Rhodospirillum rubrum ATCC 11170: one gene and its partner. The protein of the gene in region 1 interacts with the protein of each later gene in a pairwise test. Links are inferred from orthologs where the notes say so. Each region holds a gene or a part of one and is shown in the gene's direction. Other genes may lie near its edges.

Region 1 (7,248 bases):
TGACGGCCTGCGTCGAAACCACCGATGACGCCTGCGGATTGGAAACCCTCTGCCCGATGCATGGTCACTGGAATCGGGTCAACAAGCGGGTTGAAGAGGCCTTGCGCACGGTCAGTCTGGCGGAAATGGCCAGCGGACCGATCGAGGCCTTCGGTCTTCCCTTGGCCGAGCGCCGGGCGGCGCTGGCCCGCAGCCTGTCCTGACGGTCCCCGGACCCGCTCCCTTTGACGTCCGATCTGTGAAAGAAACAGCCATGGTAGCCACACAGAATACGGTTGATACGGTCCGCGAGGCCACCGAGGCCTATAAATACGGCTTCGTCACCGACATCGCGGTCGATATCGCGCCCAAGGGGCTGAACGAGGATATCGTCCGGCTGATTTCGGCCAAGAAAGGCGAACCGGAGTGGATGCTGGAGTGGCGGCTGAAGGCCTTTCGCCATTGGCTGACCCTGACCGAACCCGATTGGGCCAAGGTCAGCTATCCGCCGATCGATTACCAGGATGTCCATTACTACGCCGCCCCCAAGCTGAGCGAGGGGCCCAAAAGCCTCGACGAGGTCGATCCCGAACTGCTTGAAACCTATGCCAAGCTGGGCATTCCGCTGAAGGAGCAGGAGCTGCTGGCCGGGGTGGTGGCGGTTGACGCGGTGTTCGACAGCGTTTCCGTGGCCACCACCTATAAGAAGAAGCTCGGGCAGATGGGGGTGATCTTCTGCTCGATTTCGGAAGCCATCCGCGAGCACCCCGAATTGGTGCGCAAATACCTTGGCTCGGTGGTGCCCTATTCGGACAATTATTTCGCCACCCTGAACTGCGCGGTCTTCACCGATGGCTCGTTCGTCTATGTTCCCAAGGGCCTGCGCTGCCCGATGGAGCTGTCGACCTACTTCCGCATCAACGAGCGCAATACCGGACAGTTCGAGCGCACGCTGATCGTTTGCGACGACGGGGCCTATGTGTCCTATCTGGAAGGCTGCACCGCCCCGCAGCGCGATGAGAACCAGCTTCATGCCGCCGTCGTCGAACTGGTCGCCCTCGATGACGCCCAGATCAAATATTCGACGGTGCAGAACTGGTATCCCGGCGATAAGAACGGCAAGGGCGGCATCTTCAATTTCGTCACCAAGCGCGGCGCCTGCCGGGGCAAGAATTCGAAGATCTCGTGGACCCAGGTGGAGACCGGTTCGGCGGTGACCTGGAAATATCCAAGCTGCATCCTGCAGGGCGATAATTCGATGGGCGAGTTCTATTCGGTCGCCATCACCAACAATGCCCAGCAGGCCGATACCGGCACCAAGATGATCCATATCGGCCGCAACACCCGCTCGCGGATCATCTCCAAAGGCATCGCCGCCGGCCGTTCCGACCAGACCTATCGCGGGTTGGTGCGTATGCTGCCCAAGGCGGAAGGGGCGCGCAATTTCACCCAATGCGACAGCCTGCTGATCGGCGATCGCTGCGGCGCCCATACGGTGCCCTATATCGAAAGCCGCAATCCGACGGCCAAGGTCGAGCACGAGGCGACGACCAGCCGCATCGGCGACGACCAGCTTTTCTATTGTCTGCAGCGCGGCATCGCCGAGGAAGACGCCGTGGCGCTGATCGTCAACGGCTTCTGCAAGGAGGTGCTGCAGACCCTGCCGATGGAATTCGCCGTCGAGGCCCAGAAGCTGGTGAGCATCAGCCTTGAAGGCAGCGTCGGCTAAGCGCCGCCGCGCCGATCGCCCACCCCGATGATGACACTGTCGAAGACCGAAAAGGACCGCGCCATGGCGCTGCTGGAAATCAAGGACCTTCATGCCCGGGTCGAGGACGAAGCCTCCGGTCGGGGCGAGGGCGCCTATCGGGAGATCCTGAAGGGGCTGTCGCTGACCATCAATCCCGGCGAGGTTCATGCCATCATGGGCCCCAATGGCGCGGGCAAGAGCACGCTTTCCAGCGTCATCACTGGCAAGCCCGGGTATGAGATGACGGCGGGCAGCCTGATTTATCAGGGCCGCGATCTTTGCGCCCTGGAACCCCATGAGCGCGCCTGCGAAGGGATCTTCCTGGCCTTCCAATATCCGGTGGAGATCCCCGGGGTCGGCTTCACCACCTTCCTCAAGACCGCGATCAACGCCCGACGCAAGTATTTCGGCCAGGAGGACATCGATGCGATGGACTTCCTCAAGCTGATGAAATCCAAGACCAAGCTGCTGGGCATCGCCGACGACATGATGAAGCGTCCGGTCAATGTCGGTTTCTCGGGCGGCGAGAAGAAGCGGGCCGAGATTTTGCAAATGGCGATGCTCGAACCGACGTTGATGATCCTGGACGAGATGGATTCAGGGCTCGACATCGACGCCCTGCGCATCGCCGCCCAGGGGGTGAACGACATGCGCTCGCCCGATCGCGCCATCTTGTGCATCACCCATTACCAGCGGCTTCTTGATTACATCGTGCCCGATTTCGTCCACGTCCTGGCCGATGGCAAGATCGTCAAGTCCGGGGGCAAGGACCTCGCCCTGGAACTTGAGGAAAAGGGTTACGCCGAATTCGTCGCCCGGGCCGCCTGAGGGGGACCGTGCTCCCGCCCCAGACCGCCAAGACCCAAGGACGCGCACCGATGACATTGCCCCAAACCCAGCCCTTCCTCGATACCCTGGCGCCCGCGTCTTACGCGGACGGGGGGGATGGCGACGGGAAACCCGGCTGGCTTGACGATCTGCGTCAGGCCGGTCTGGACATCTACCGGCGCCAGGGGCTGCCCACGCCGCGGGTGGAGGCCTGGAAGTACACCAATCTGGGTGGGCTGACCAAGATCGCCTTCAAGCCCGAGCCGGCGCCGGTGACCCTGGATCCCGGGCGTCTGCCGCTTGATCGCGTTCTGGCGCTTGACGCCCACAAGCTGGTCTTCGTCAACGGCCGGCTTGATCGGACGCTCTCGGACGCGGGGGATCTTCCGGCCGGGCTGCGGGTCAGCGGCCTTGCCGCGCTGCTGGCCGAGGATCCGGCGCGGATCGAACCGCTGCTGGGCAAGGGCGCGGCCCTTGACGATCTGCCGCTGGCCGCGCTCAACACTGGCATGATCGCCGATGGCATGGTGATCGAGGTCGCCGAGGATGCGGTGATCGAGCGGCCGCTGCATGTGATCGCCGTTTCGGCGGCGCTTGACGGCCCAATGGTGTTCTATCCGCGCCTGCTGGTGGTGGTCGGCGCCCGCGCCCGTCTGGTTCTGGCCGAAAGCCATGTCGGCCTGCCCGATCATCCGGCCTTTTCCAATGGGGTCAGCGAGATCTCGTTGGGCGAGGGCGCCCAGTTGTCCCATTACCGCCTGATCGACGGCGCCGCCGATGGCTATCTGGTTGGCACCACCCTGGTCGAGGTCGGGGTGCGGGCCGGTTATGAAAGTTTCACCCTGGAACTGGGCGGCCGGCTGACCCGCAATGAAATCCGCGTCACCCTGGCCGGCGAAGAGGGGCAGGCTCGGGTCAGCGGCGGTTATGCGGTGCGCGCCGGCCAGCATCTCGACAATACGGTGCTGATTGACCATGCCCAACCGGGCGCCACCTCGCGCCAGTTGTTCAAGGGCGTGCTCGACGAGACCGGCAAGGCGGTGTTCCAGGGCAAGATCCTGGTGCGGCGCGGCGCCCAGAAGACCGATGGCCAGCAATTGCACAAGGCCTTGTTGCTGTCGCGCGGCGCCGAGGTCGATACCAAGCCCGAGCTTGAGATCTATGCCGACGACGTGGTCTGTGGCCACGGCGCCACCGCCGGCGAAATGGACGCCGACCAGCTTTTCTATCTTCAGGCGCGAGGCCTGGACGAGGCGACCGCCCGCGCCCTGCTGGTGGAAGCCTTTCTGGAAGACGTCGTCGGCGAAGTCGGCGATCTGCCGGTGCGCGCGGCGATGATCGCCAAGGTGCGCGATTGGCAGCGCGCCCGTGACGGCGCGGTGTGGAGCGAGTAGGGGGAACGCGATGATGGCGAGCAGCACGGCGGCGCGCGAGCCGCACCCAGGCGACGACAGCCCTTATGACGTGGAGGCGATCCGCGCCGATTTTCCAATCTTCGGCACCCAGGTCCATGGGCAGCCGCTGATCTATCTCGATAGCGGCGCCTCGGCCCAGAAGCCGCGCGCCGTGATCGATGCCATGCGTTTGATGTATGAGGGCGAATACGCCAACGTCCATCGCGGCGCCTATTGGCTGTCGGAGCGGTCGACCACGCGCTACGAGGAAGCCCGCCAGACCGTGCGCGGCTTCATCAACGCCGCCCGGTCGGAGGAGGTGGTCTTCACCATGGGGGCGACCGACGCCATCAATCTGGTCGCCTATAGCTTCGGCCGGGGTCTGCTCCAGGCCGGCGATGAGATCATCATCAGCGCCCTTGAGCACCATTCCAACATCGTGCCCTGGCAGATCCTGCGCGACGAGCGCGGCATCGTGTTGAAGGTCTGCCCGATCACCGATGCCGGCGACCTTGATCTTGGCGCCCTGGAAACGCTGCTTGGCCCGCGCACCAAGCTGGTGGCGATGGCCCATACCTCGAATGTTCTGGGCACCATCTTGCCGGTCGAGACCATCATCAAGATGGCCCATGGCGTTGGCGCCCGGGTGCTGCTTGACGGCTGTCAGGCCGTCGTTCACACCGCCGTCGACGTTCAGGCGCTCGATGTCGATTTCTATGCCTTTTCCGGCCACAAGCTGTATGGCCCGACCGGCATCGGCGTGCTCTACGCCAAGCACGAGTTGCTCGAGGCCATGCCGCCCTTCCGCGGCGGCGGCGACATGATCGCCAGCGTGAGCTTTGAGCACTCGGTCTGGGCCGAGCCGCCGGCCAAATTCGAGGCGGGAACGCCGCCGATCGTCCAGGCGGTCGGGCTGGCCAGCGCCATCGACTATGTCTCGGCCATCGGCCTTGCGCGCATCGCCCGCCACGAGGCCGATCTGCTGAACTATGCCACCCAGAAGATGACGGTCCTTCCCGGGCTGACCATCCATGGCACCTCGACCCGCAAGGCAGCGGTGATCTCGTTCACCATGGATTGCGCCCATCCCCACGATATGGCGACCCTGCTCGATCGCTCGGGCGTGTGCATCCGGGTCGGCCATCATTGCGCCCAGCCGCTGATGGCGCGTCTGGGCGTCAGCGCGACGGCGCGGGCCTCTTTCGCCCTGTACAACACCCGCGCCGATGTCGACGCCTTCGTCAAGGCGCTGGAGAAGGTTCGCGCCTTCTTCGCCTGACCGGGCGCGTGGTTTGGTTTTCGTCTATCCGACCTTAGGAAAAGAGCCCTGACATGATGCCTCCCTATGCCATGCCGGCCGCCATGATGGATCCCCCCGAGGAGGGGGCCATCGCGCATGCCGGATCCCCCCTGGTCGAGGGGATGACCCCGGCGAGCCGTGATGCCGTGATCGACTCACTCCAAGAGATCTATGATCCCGAGATCCCGGTGAATATCTACGACCTCGGTCTTATCTATGAGATCGAGATCGATGACCACGGCGACTGCAAGATCCTGATGACCCTGACCGCCCCGGCCTGTCCGGTGGCGGGGACCCTTCCCGGAGAAACCGCGGAAAAGGTCGCCACCCTTGAAGGGATCGGCCGGGTCGAGGTCAATTTGACCTGGGAACCGCCGTGGACGCCCGAGCGTATGTCCGAGGTCGCCCGCGTCGCCCTCGATATGTTTTAATCCAAGGCTTAGCCGCCAGGAGGTCCCCCATGGCTCTTCCCCCGCCGATCACCTTGACCGAGGCCGCCGTGGCCCGCATCAAGGCCCTGATGGCGCGCGCCGACAAGCCGGTCGCCGGTCTGCGGGTCGGAGTCTCGACCAAGGGTTGTTCGGGGCTTTCCTATAAGATCGACTACGCCGAGGATGGACCGCGCCCCTTCGAAGAGGTGGTCAGCCAGGATGGGGCGACGGTCTTTCTGGAGTCCAACGCCGTGATGTTCCTGATCGGCAGCCAGATGGACTTTAAACAAGACAAGCTGAGCGCCACCTTCTCGTTTGCCAATCCCAACGAGAAGGCGCGCTGCGGCTGCGGCGAGAGCTTTTCCGTTTGACGGGCGCGGGGGCGGCCGTTTGAAGAAGGATAAAGCGCTAGCATAAGGGGCCCGGCGTGATCGATACGACGACGATGATGCTGGTGCTTGGACTGGGCAATCTGCTGTTTGGTCTGACCATGGCCGCCTACCGCCAGCCCGCCGCCGATCATCGGGTGATGCGGCTGTGGATCGCCGCCCAGGTTTTGAAGGGGATCGGCACCCTTCTTGTCACGCTGCGCGGCGAGGTCGGACTGAGTTTGAGCATCTTCGGCGGCAACTCGCTGATCTTCATCGGCTATGGCCTGGAGGTCGCCGCCTATCGCGCCTATGCCAAGCGCCCCAATGCCGATGCCTTGCTGCCCTTGCTGATCGTCGGCTATCTGGTGCTGTTCAATGGCGCGGCGGGGATCACCCCGCCCGATGCGCCCCGCAATCATCTGTTTTTCCTGTCCTCGGCGATGCTCGCCAGTCTGGGCTTTCTAAACTGCTGGTTCTTGCTGCGGGCCAAGCGCCCGCCCTCGCCGGTCAAGACCTTGTTGATCTCCAGCAATGCCCTTCTGGGCTTGGCGGCCGTGGGGCGGGCGGTGGGCAGCCTGCTCGCCGGGCCGCTGTCGCCCTTCGCCAATTCGCCGACCCATCTGGTGGTCTATGGTTTGGCCTATGCCTTCATGATCACCAACGGCTTTGGCTTTCTTCTGTTGGTCAAGGAGGATACCGACGCCGCCTTGCGACGGCTGGCCGATACGGACCAGATGACCGGTCTGGCCAACCGCCGGCACTTCCTGACGGCAAGCCAGGAGGCCTGGAAACTGGCCGGGCGGCTGGGGCGGCCGACGGCGCTGATGATGTTCGATGTCGATCATTTCAAGCAGGTCAACGATAGTCAGGGTCATGCCGCCGGCGATGCGGCGCTGGTCGATCTGGCGCGGAACGTTCGCGAGGTCCTGCGCGATATCGATATTTTCGGGCGCATGGGCGGCGAGGAATTCGCCATCACCCTGCCGGGCTGCGATCTGGTGGCGGCGGCCGTGATCGCCGAGCGCGTCCGCCGCGCCGTGGCCGAGAGCCGGGGCGAGGGGCCAGCGATCACCATCAGCCTGGGACTGACGATTCTGGTCGCCGGAGAGCCTTTTGACACGGCGCTGAAGCGCGCCGACCACGGCCTGTACCAAGCCAAGGCGGCTGGCCGCAACCGGGTATGCTGCGTTCCCGC
Region 2 (7,149 bases), 360 kb from region 1 along the record:
TTCTTCAAGCGCTTGAGGGGGTTGGCCTGGAAGATCCCGGGCGGGTTCTTGGGCTGCACGCCTTCGAGATGAGCGGCGGCATGCTTCAGCGCATGATGATCGCCCTGGCTTTGCTGACCGAGGCGCCGTTTCTGTTCGCCGACGAGCCGACCACCGATCTTGATCTGGTCGTGCAGGCCCGGGTGCTGTCCTTGCTCGAAGGGGTGGTCGCCGAGCGCGGCCTTGGCCTGCTGATCGTCACCCACGACATGGGCGTCGTCGCCCGGCTGGCCGATGATGTGGCGGTGATGGCCCAGGGACGCATCGTCGAGAGCGGGCCGGTCGGCGAGATCTTCCACCGGCCCCGTCACGACGCCACCCGGGCCCTGGTCGCGGCCCATCTGTCGCTTTATGGCCTGGAGGGCGTAGCGTGAGTCCTTTGTTGACGGCCAGGGCGGCCAGCAAAAGCTATCGGACGGTCTCGTTGGTTGGTCGATCGCCGGCGAAGACGGTGCTGAGCGAGGCGACGGTAACCCTGTCGGAGGGCGAGACCGTGGCCCTGCTCGGGCGCAGCGGTTCGGGGAAAAGCACCCTGGCCCGTCTGCTGCTTGGCCTGGAAAAGCCCGATCACGGCACGATCGCCTTTCGCGGCCGGCCGCTTGGCGGCTTTTCGCGCGCCGAGTGGCGGGCCTTTCGCGGCGCGGTTCAAATGGTGTTTCAAGATAGCCTGGGGGCGGTCAATCCCCGCCACCGGGTGGGGCGGATCATCGGCGAGCCGTTGCGCCATTTAACGACGCTTGATGACGCCGGGCGCGCCGCCCGCCGGGACGCCTTATTGCGTCAGGTCGGTCTGACGCCCGAGGATGCCGATAAACTGCCGCAGCAGATGAGCGGTGGCCAGTTGCAAAGGGTTTGCATCGCCCGGGCCCTGGCGCCCGGACCCCGCTTGCTGGTGCTCGACGAGGCGGTCTCGAACCTTGATCTGATGCTGCAGATCCAGATGATCGATTTGCTCAAGGATCTCCAGCGCCAAACCGGGATGGCTTATCTGTTCGTCACCCACGACCTGCGGCTGGTCGAACGCTTTTGCCAGCGGGTGATCGTGCTTGACGAGGGGAAGATCGTTGAGGAGGCCCCGGTGACCGGGGCTCAGCGCTTTGAGCATCCGGCCTCGCGGGCGCTTCAGCGGGCTATTTTGCCGGCCCGTCCGGCGGCCGCCTCAGTGGGCGATGACGAGGGGGGACGGCGCTCGGCGACCCGGTGAGGCGAGGGGCGGGGAGGGGGGCTAGGTGGCGCCCCCCTTCCTGTTAGGCGCGGCGCGTCAGACGGCGGGTTCGGCGACCGGCGTCGGCTTGCGGTTCAAGCGGTAGATGACGAGGTTGAGGAAGGCGGCGAAGCTGACCCACAGCGCATAGGGGATCAGCAGATAGCCCGCCAGAGGATGGATCGGCAGGAAGGCCAGGATCAGTTCGATCACCGAGATCCACAGGAAGCTGACCTCCAGCAGGGCGAGATCGATGCGCTTGGCGCCGAAGAACAGCCCCGACCACAGGAAGTTCATGACCAACTGCACGCCGAAGATGGTCATCGGCAGGATCATGGTCTCGCTGAAGGGCGCCGTCATCCACACCAGCCAGCCGGCGACGGCGATCATGATGTAGAGAATGCCCCAAACCGGCCCGAAAACCTTGTCGGGCGGGTTCCACGAGGGTTTGCGGATGGTCTGATACCACTTTCCGGGGCGGAAGAAGGCGCCGGACAGCGCGGTGAGCATGCAAATACCGATGAAGACGGCGAGGGTGATGGCGGAATTCTGATCCATGGTTCGTTTCCGTTTGGTTGGCGCCTGATGGACGGTGGGGCAACCGCCCGAAGTTTGGCCCATCATAACGGCTTTTCCACAGAAGAGATGCGGTCTTTACACTTTTCGCGGGCGGAAATCCGACGAACAGGTCAAAGACCGTGTGCCAGACCGTCCTCAACGCGGATGTTTTGGCCGGTGATATGGGCCGCCCCTTCGGAGCGCGGGAAGGCGACGGTCTGGGCGATCTCGTCGGTCCGGTCCTAGCGGCCAAGCGGTATCTGGGGACGAATCGAGTCGTCTTCGGGGACGGCCGCCGAGGTTGGAAACAACGGATCGCGATCGACGGCGCCATAGCCGGAGAGCGTGTGACAACCGCCCCGCTGCCCCGCCGATCGGTGCGGGAAAAGCCCTGGGGCCGACCCTGTCGGCTTTCCGACAAAGTACGGCGCCTGCCCGGGATGTCACGCAAATGTCGGAAAGGCGCCAGGGGAGGAAATTGGGATATCAAAGCTAAATCAAAGCTTTAAATAAATGGCACGGTGATTGCTTAAGGAAAGGCACCCTTGATCTTCTCCCGGAAAGGAGGGTGCTGCCGATGATGACATGGACCGAGAGTGCCGCCGCCGCCGTGCGTAAGGTGGTTGGCCGATCCCCCGAAGCCGCCACGGGCCTTCGCCTGATGGTCTCGACCGGCGGCTGCGCCGGCGTCGTCTACCGCATGGGTCTGGAGGCCCGGGCCCAGGACGACGACGCCGTGATCGATCTGGGCGAGGCCAAGGTCTTCGTCGATCCGCAAAGCTTGCCTTTGCTGGATGGCGCCCGGGTCGATTTCGTCGACAGCGGCACCGCGTCGGGCTTCGTCTTCGACAACCCCAATGCGCTCAACACCTGCAGCTGCGGCAAGTCGTTTTCCGCCGCGACCTGTTGAGCGGCCTCCGGGCTTTTCCCCCGTCTTTATTTTTTTAGGAGTGATGCCATGTCCCAGCAGGCGTTTGAAGCCAAGGTGGCCGAAGTCCTGGAAACGGTGATCCGGCCGCGTCTGCGCCGCGATAATGGCGATATCGAGTTGGTGCGCATCGAAGATCACAAGATCTTCGTCACGCTGACCGGCGCCTGTGTCGGCTGCCAGCTTTCCAGCATCACGCTGTCGGGGATCCAGCAAAAGCTGATGGAGGCCGTGGGCCGCCCGGTGCGGGTCATCCCCGCCCATGCCGTGCCCTGGGCCGGTCAGCCCCCGGTCAAAGCCGCCGCTGCCGCCACCGCGGCCTTGGCCTGAGGCGGACGGGCGGGGAGGATCGGAAGATGGATTGGTCATCGGTCATCGTCAACGATACCACGCTGCGCGACGGCGAGCAGACCGCCGGGGTGATCTTCACCCTGGGCGAAAAGGTGGCGATCGCCAAGGCCCTGGAGCGCGCCGGCGTGCCCGAGATGGAAGTCGGCATCCCGGCCATGGGGCCCGAGGAGCAGGAGTCGATCCGCGCCGTCGTCGCCCAATGCGAGGCCAGCCGGCCGATCGCCTGGTGCCGCATGCATATGACCGACCTTGACGCGGCGGCGGCCTGCGGCGTCGATATGGTCAATCTGTCGATCCCGGTTTCCGACCAGCAGATCAAGGGCAAGCTGGGCCGCGATCGCGGCTGGGTGCTCGCCCATCTGGAGACCATGATCAAGACCGCCCTGGAAAAGGGGCTGGAGGTCGCCCTGGGCGGCGAGGATTCCAGCCGCGCCGATCCCGAGTTCCTGCTTCGGGTGATCGAACGCGCCGAAGCCAGCGGCGCCCGGCGCTTCCGCTTCGCCGATACCCTGGGGATCATGGATCCCTTCACCACCTTGCAGATGTTCAAGCGCCTGCGCGCCGCCAGCGGCCTGGAACTGGAAATCCATGCCCACGATGATCTGGGGCTGGCGACGGCGAATTCCCTGGGCGCCGTGCTTGGCGGGGCCACCCATGTTTCGACCACCGTCAATGGCCTGGGCGAGCGGGCCGGCAACGCCCCCCTTGAAGAGGTGGTGATGGCCTGCCGCAATCTGTATGGCCGCCATACCGGCATCGCGCCGATGGCCCTGGCGGCGGTCTCCAAACTGGTGGCCGAGGCCTCGGGGCGGCCGGTTCCGGCGAACAAGCCGATCGTCGGCGAGGCGATCTTCACCCATGAATCGGGGATCCATGTCAGCGGCCTGCTGCGCGATCCCAAGAATTACGAGGCGTTGTCCCCCGCCGATCTCGGGCGTTGCCATCGTCTGGTTCTGGGCAAGCATTCGGGCGTCGCCAGCATCGTTCACGCCTGCAACGCCCTGGGGCTGGCCCCCGGAGAGGCCCAGGCGCGGGCCATGCTGGCGCGCGTCCGCCTCCATGCCGGGGCGACCAAGCGCCCGCCGACGGACGCCGATCTGCGCCGCTTCTTCGACGAAACCCGCTCGGTGGCCGAGGCCATCGAAACCCTTGATTTCAGCCGCCCGCCCCAGGCGGCGAGCTGACCCGCGCAAAGGGACGCCCCGTGATGAGCCGCTTTCTCGAAGATCTGCGGAGTCTGTCGAGCGCCGAGGAGTTTTTCAGCTTCCTCGGAGTCGAATTTAACCCGAAGGTTGTTCAGGTGAACCGTTTACACATCCTGAAGAAGTATCAGACCTACTTGAAGGCGTGCGACGCCGAGGAAAACGGCGAAAGCGTGTCGCGCGAGACCCACAAACGCTGCCTGGAACGGGCTTACGCCGACTTCCTGACCTCGGACGCCCGCTCGGAAAAGCTGTTCAAGGTCTTCCAGAGCGAGGCCGGCAAGGCCTTCGTCGGCCTCGATGCCATCCTGCCGCTGGCGGCGGCGGAGCGTTCTGAGTCGAAAGTTAATTCCAGCGCCGAGGCTTAGACACGTTCTTAGAGCGGGTCTGGATTGCTGCAGTTTATTAGAGAAATTTGCTGCATCGCAAAAACCAAATATAGTATGATTCTTCCGTTATGTGTCCGTCCCTCGAAAGATTAGGACGCCAAAAACGGAAGTTCGGCGGGATAACCCGCAGAGGACTTTTCCGCTCCCCCACCGGGAGCCCCGCGACGGAGGAAACCATGCATATCGTTGTCTGCATCAAGCAGGTTCCCGACAGCGCGCAAATCCGGGTGCATCCGGTGACCAACACCATCATGCGCCAGGGCGTGCCGACCATCATCAACCCCTATGATCTTTTCGCCCTTGAAGAGGCCCTGCGGCTTCGTGACAAAATGGGTGGCAAGGTGACCGTTCTGACCATGGGTCCGCCCATGGCCGATGAAAGCTTGCGCAAGGCCTTAGGGCTAGGCGCCGATGCCGCCGTGCTGTTGACCGACCGTTTCTTCGCCGGGTCCGATACCCTGGCCACCTCCTATGCCCTGGCCGCCGGGATCCGCAAGATCGGCGAGGAGGAGCCCGTCGATATCGTCTTCACCGGCAAGCAGACGATCGACGGCGATACCGCCCAGGTCGGGCCGGGGATCGCCAAGCGGCTGGGTCTTAACCAGTTGACCTATGTGGCGGCCATCCGCTCGCTCGATCTGGAAAACCGCTCGATCGTCGTCGAACGCCGGGCCGAGGGCGGCGTGCAGGTGCTAAGCACCGGGCTGCCTTGCCTGATCACCATGCTTGAAGGCACGAACACCCTGCGCCGCGGCGCCATGGACGACATGTTCCGCGCCTCGCGCGCCACCATCGCCACCTGGTCGGCCCAACAGGCCGGCGTCGATGATATCGCGCTGTGCGGTTTGCGTGGCTCGCCGACGGTGGTGAAGAAGGTCTTCGCGCCGCAACCGCGCAAGGAAAAGGCCAAGATGGTCGAGACCGCCGGCAAGTCCGATGCCGAGATCGCCCAGGCCACCCTGGATACCCTGTTTTCCGCCAATCCGAAGCTGGAGACCGACCTCCGTAAGCTGGCCGCGGCGTCGTAATACGGAGGAGCGAGAGATGAGCGAAGAGAAGAAGCCCGCCCCGGCGGCGGCCGGCCGTGGCGCCGCCAAAAAAGAGCTGTCCGAGCATTTCAAGACCTATAAGGACGTCTGGGTTTTCATCGAGATGGAGCGTGGCAAGGTCCACACCGTGTCGTGGGAACTGCTGGGCGAGGGCCGCAAGCTGGCCGACAAGCTGGGCGTGCAACTGGCCGCGGTGATCCTGGGCCCGCCCGGCAATGATCTTAAGCAGGCGATCAGCGACGCCTGGAGCTATGGCGCCGATCTCGCCTATGTGGTGTCCGAGCCGCTGCTCAAGGATTATCGCAACGAGCCCTATTCGAAGGCGCTGACCGATCTGGTCAACACCCATAAGCCCGAGATCTTGTTGCTGGGGGCGAGCACGCTCGGCCGCGATCTGGCCGGCTCGGTGGCGACCACCCTCAAGACCGGTCTGACCGCCGATTGCACCGAACTGGCCATCGACGACGACCGTTGTCTGGCGGCGACCCGTCCGACCTTCGGCGGCACCTTGCTTTGTACCATCTTCACCCTGAACTTCCGCCCGCAGATGGCGACCATCCGCCCGCGCGTGATGGCGATGCCCGAACGCAGGGACGCCAAGCCCGGCCGGGTCATCGAGTTCAAGTTGTCGATGGTCGAAGACGACATCGTGACCAAGATCCTTGATTTCGTGCCCGATACCTCGACCGAGGAAGCCCATCTGGCCTATGCCGACATCGTTGTCGCCGGCGGTCTGGGCATGGGCAATCCGGGGAACTTCCGCCTGATCACCGATCTCGCGGCGGTTCTCGGCGCCGAATACGGCGGCTCGCGGCCGACCATTCAAAAGGGCTGGATCTCGGCCGATCGCCAGATCGGCCAGACCGGCAAGACCATCCGGCCCAAGCTGTATATCGCCGCGGGCATTTCGGGGGCCATTCAGCATCGGGTGGGCGTCGAGGGGGCGGATATGATCCTGGCGATCAATACCGACGCCAACGCGCCGATCTTCGAATTCGCCCACTACGGCTTGGTCGGCGACGCGACCCGTATTCTTCCGGCCCTGACCAAGGCGTTCGAAGCGCGCCTCGCGGTCCGGCGGATGGCGAGCTGATCGAAAGGATCAACGATCATGGCAGAGCATTTCGATGTAATCATCGTCGGTGCGGGCATGGCGGGCAACGCCGCCTCCTACACCCTGGCCAAGGCCGGCCTCAACGTCTTGCAGATCGAGCGCGGCGAATATCCCGGGTCGAAGAACGTTCAGGGCGCCATTCTGTACGCCAATGCGGTCGAGCAGATCATTCCCGGCTTCCGCGATGACGCGCCGCTGGAACGCCACGTCATCGAACAGCGCATGTGGATGCTCGATGACCGCTCCTATGTGGGCAGCCATTTCCGCAGCGAGAACTTCAACGAGGAAAAGCCCAACCGCTACACCATCATCCGC

Evidence for each region. Proteins that work in one complex are often made in the same cells at the same time.
Region 2: the proteins of sufC (region 1) and RRU_RS11755 interact in binary tests that used the Escherichia coli proteins (3 or more experiments, as listed by UniProt). The link is inferred for Rhodospirillum rubrum ATCC 11170 from one-to-one orthologs.

The regions. Positions count from the first base shown.
Region 1 is NC_007643.1:2,986,679-2,993,926, reverse strand. The notes cover bases 775-3,646. They hold sufC (Fe-S cluster assembly ATPase SufC), read left to right. Parts: upstream 775-1,735; coding sequence 1,736-2,557; downstream 2,558-3,646. Other genes in these bases: sufD (Fe-S cluster assembly protein SufD), read left to right, coding at 2,608-3,646; sufB (Fe-S cluster assembly protein SufB), read left to right, coding at 775-1,708. In the rest of the region: RRU_RS13300 (SUF system Fe-S cluster assembly regulator), read left to right, coding at 1-203; more of sufB, read left to right, coding at 254-774; more of sufD, read left to right, coding at 3,647-3,951; RRU_RS13280 (aminotransferase class V-fold PLP-dependent enzyme), read left to right, coding at 3,962-5,230; RRU_RS13275 (SUF system Fe-S cluster assembly protein), read left to right, coding at 5,284-5,682; RRU_RS13270 (HesB/IscA family protein), read left to right, coding at 5,712-6,053; RRU_RS13265 (GGDEF domain-containing protein), read left to right, coding at 6,110-7,248. UniProt on the Escherichia coli protein: Has low ATPase activity. The SufBCD complex acts synergistically with SufE to stimulate the cysteine desulfurase activity of SufS. The SufBCD complex contributes to the assembly or repair of oxygen-labile iron-sulfur clusters under oxidative stress.
Region 2 is NC_007643.1:2,626,214-2,633,362, reverse strand. The notes cover bases 1,272-4,044. They hold RRU_RS11755 (HesB/IscA family protein), read left to right. Parts: upstream 1,272-2,378; coding sequence 2,379-2,711; downstream 2,712-4,044. Other genes in these bases: nifV (homocitrate synthase), read left to right, coding at 3,086-4,044; RRU_RS11750 (NifU family protein), read left to right, coding at 2,760-3,059; RRU_RS11760 (TspO/MBR family protein), read right to left, coding at 1,301-1,801. Outside these bases: RRU_RS11770 (nickel import ATP-binding protein NikD), read left to right, coding at 1-413; nickel import ATP-binding protein NikE, read left to right, coding at 410-1,243; more of nifV, read left to right, coding at 4,045-4,264; nitrogenase-stabilizing/protective protein NifW, read left to right, coding at 4,288-4,650; RRU_RS11735 (electron transfer flavoprotein subunit beta/FixA family protein), read left to right, coding at 4,848-5,699; RRU_RS11730 (electron transfer flavoprotein subunit alpha/FixB family protein), read left to right, coding at 5,716-6,813; RRU_RS11725 (FAD-dependent oxidoreductase), read left to right, coding at 6,832-7,149. UniProt on the Escherichia coli protein: Member of gene cluster sufABCDSE that mediates iron-sulfur cluster assembly under oxidative stress and iron limitation conditions.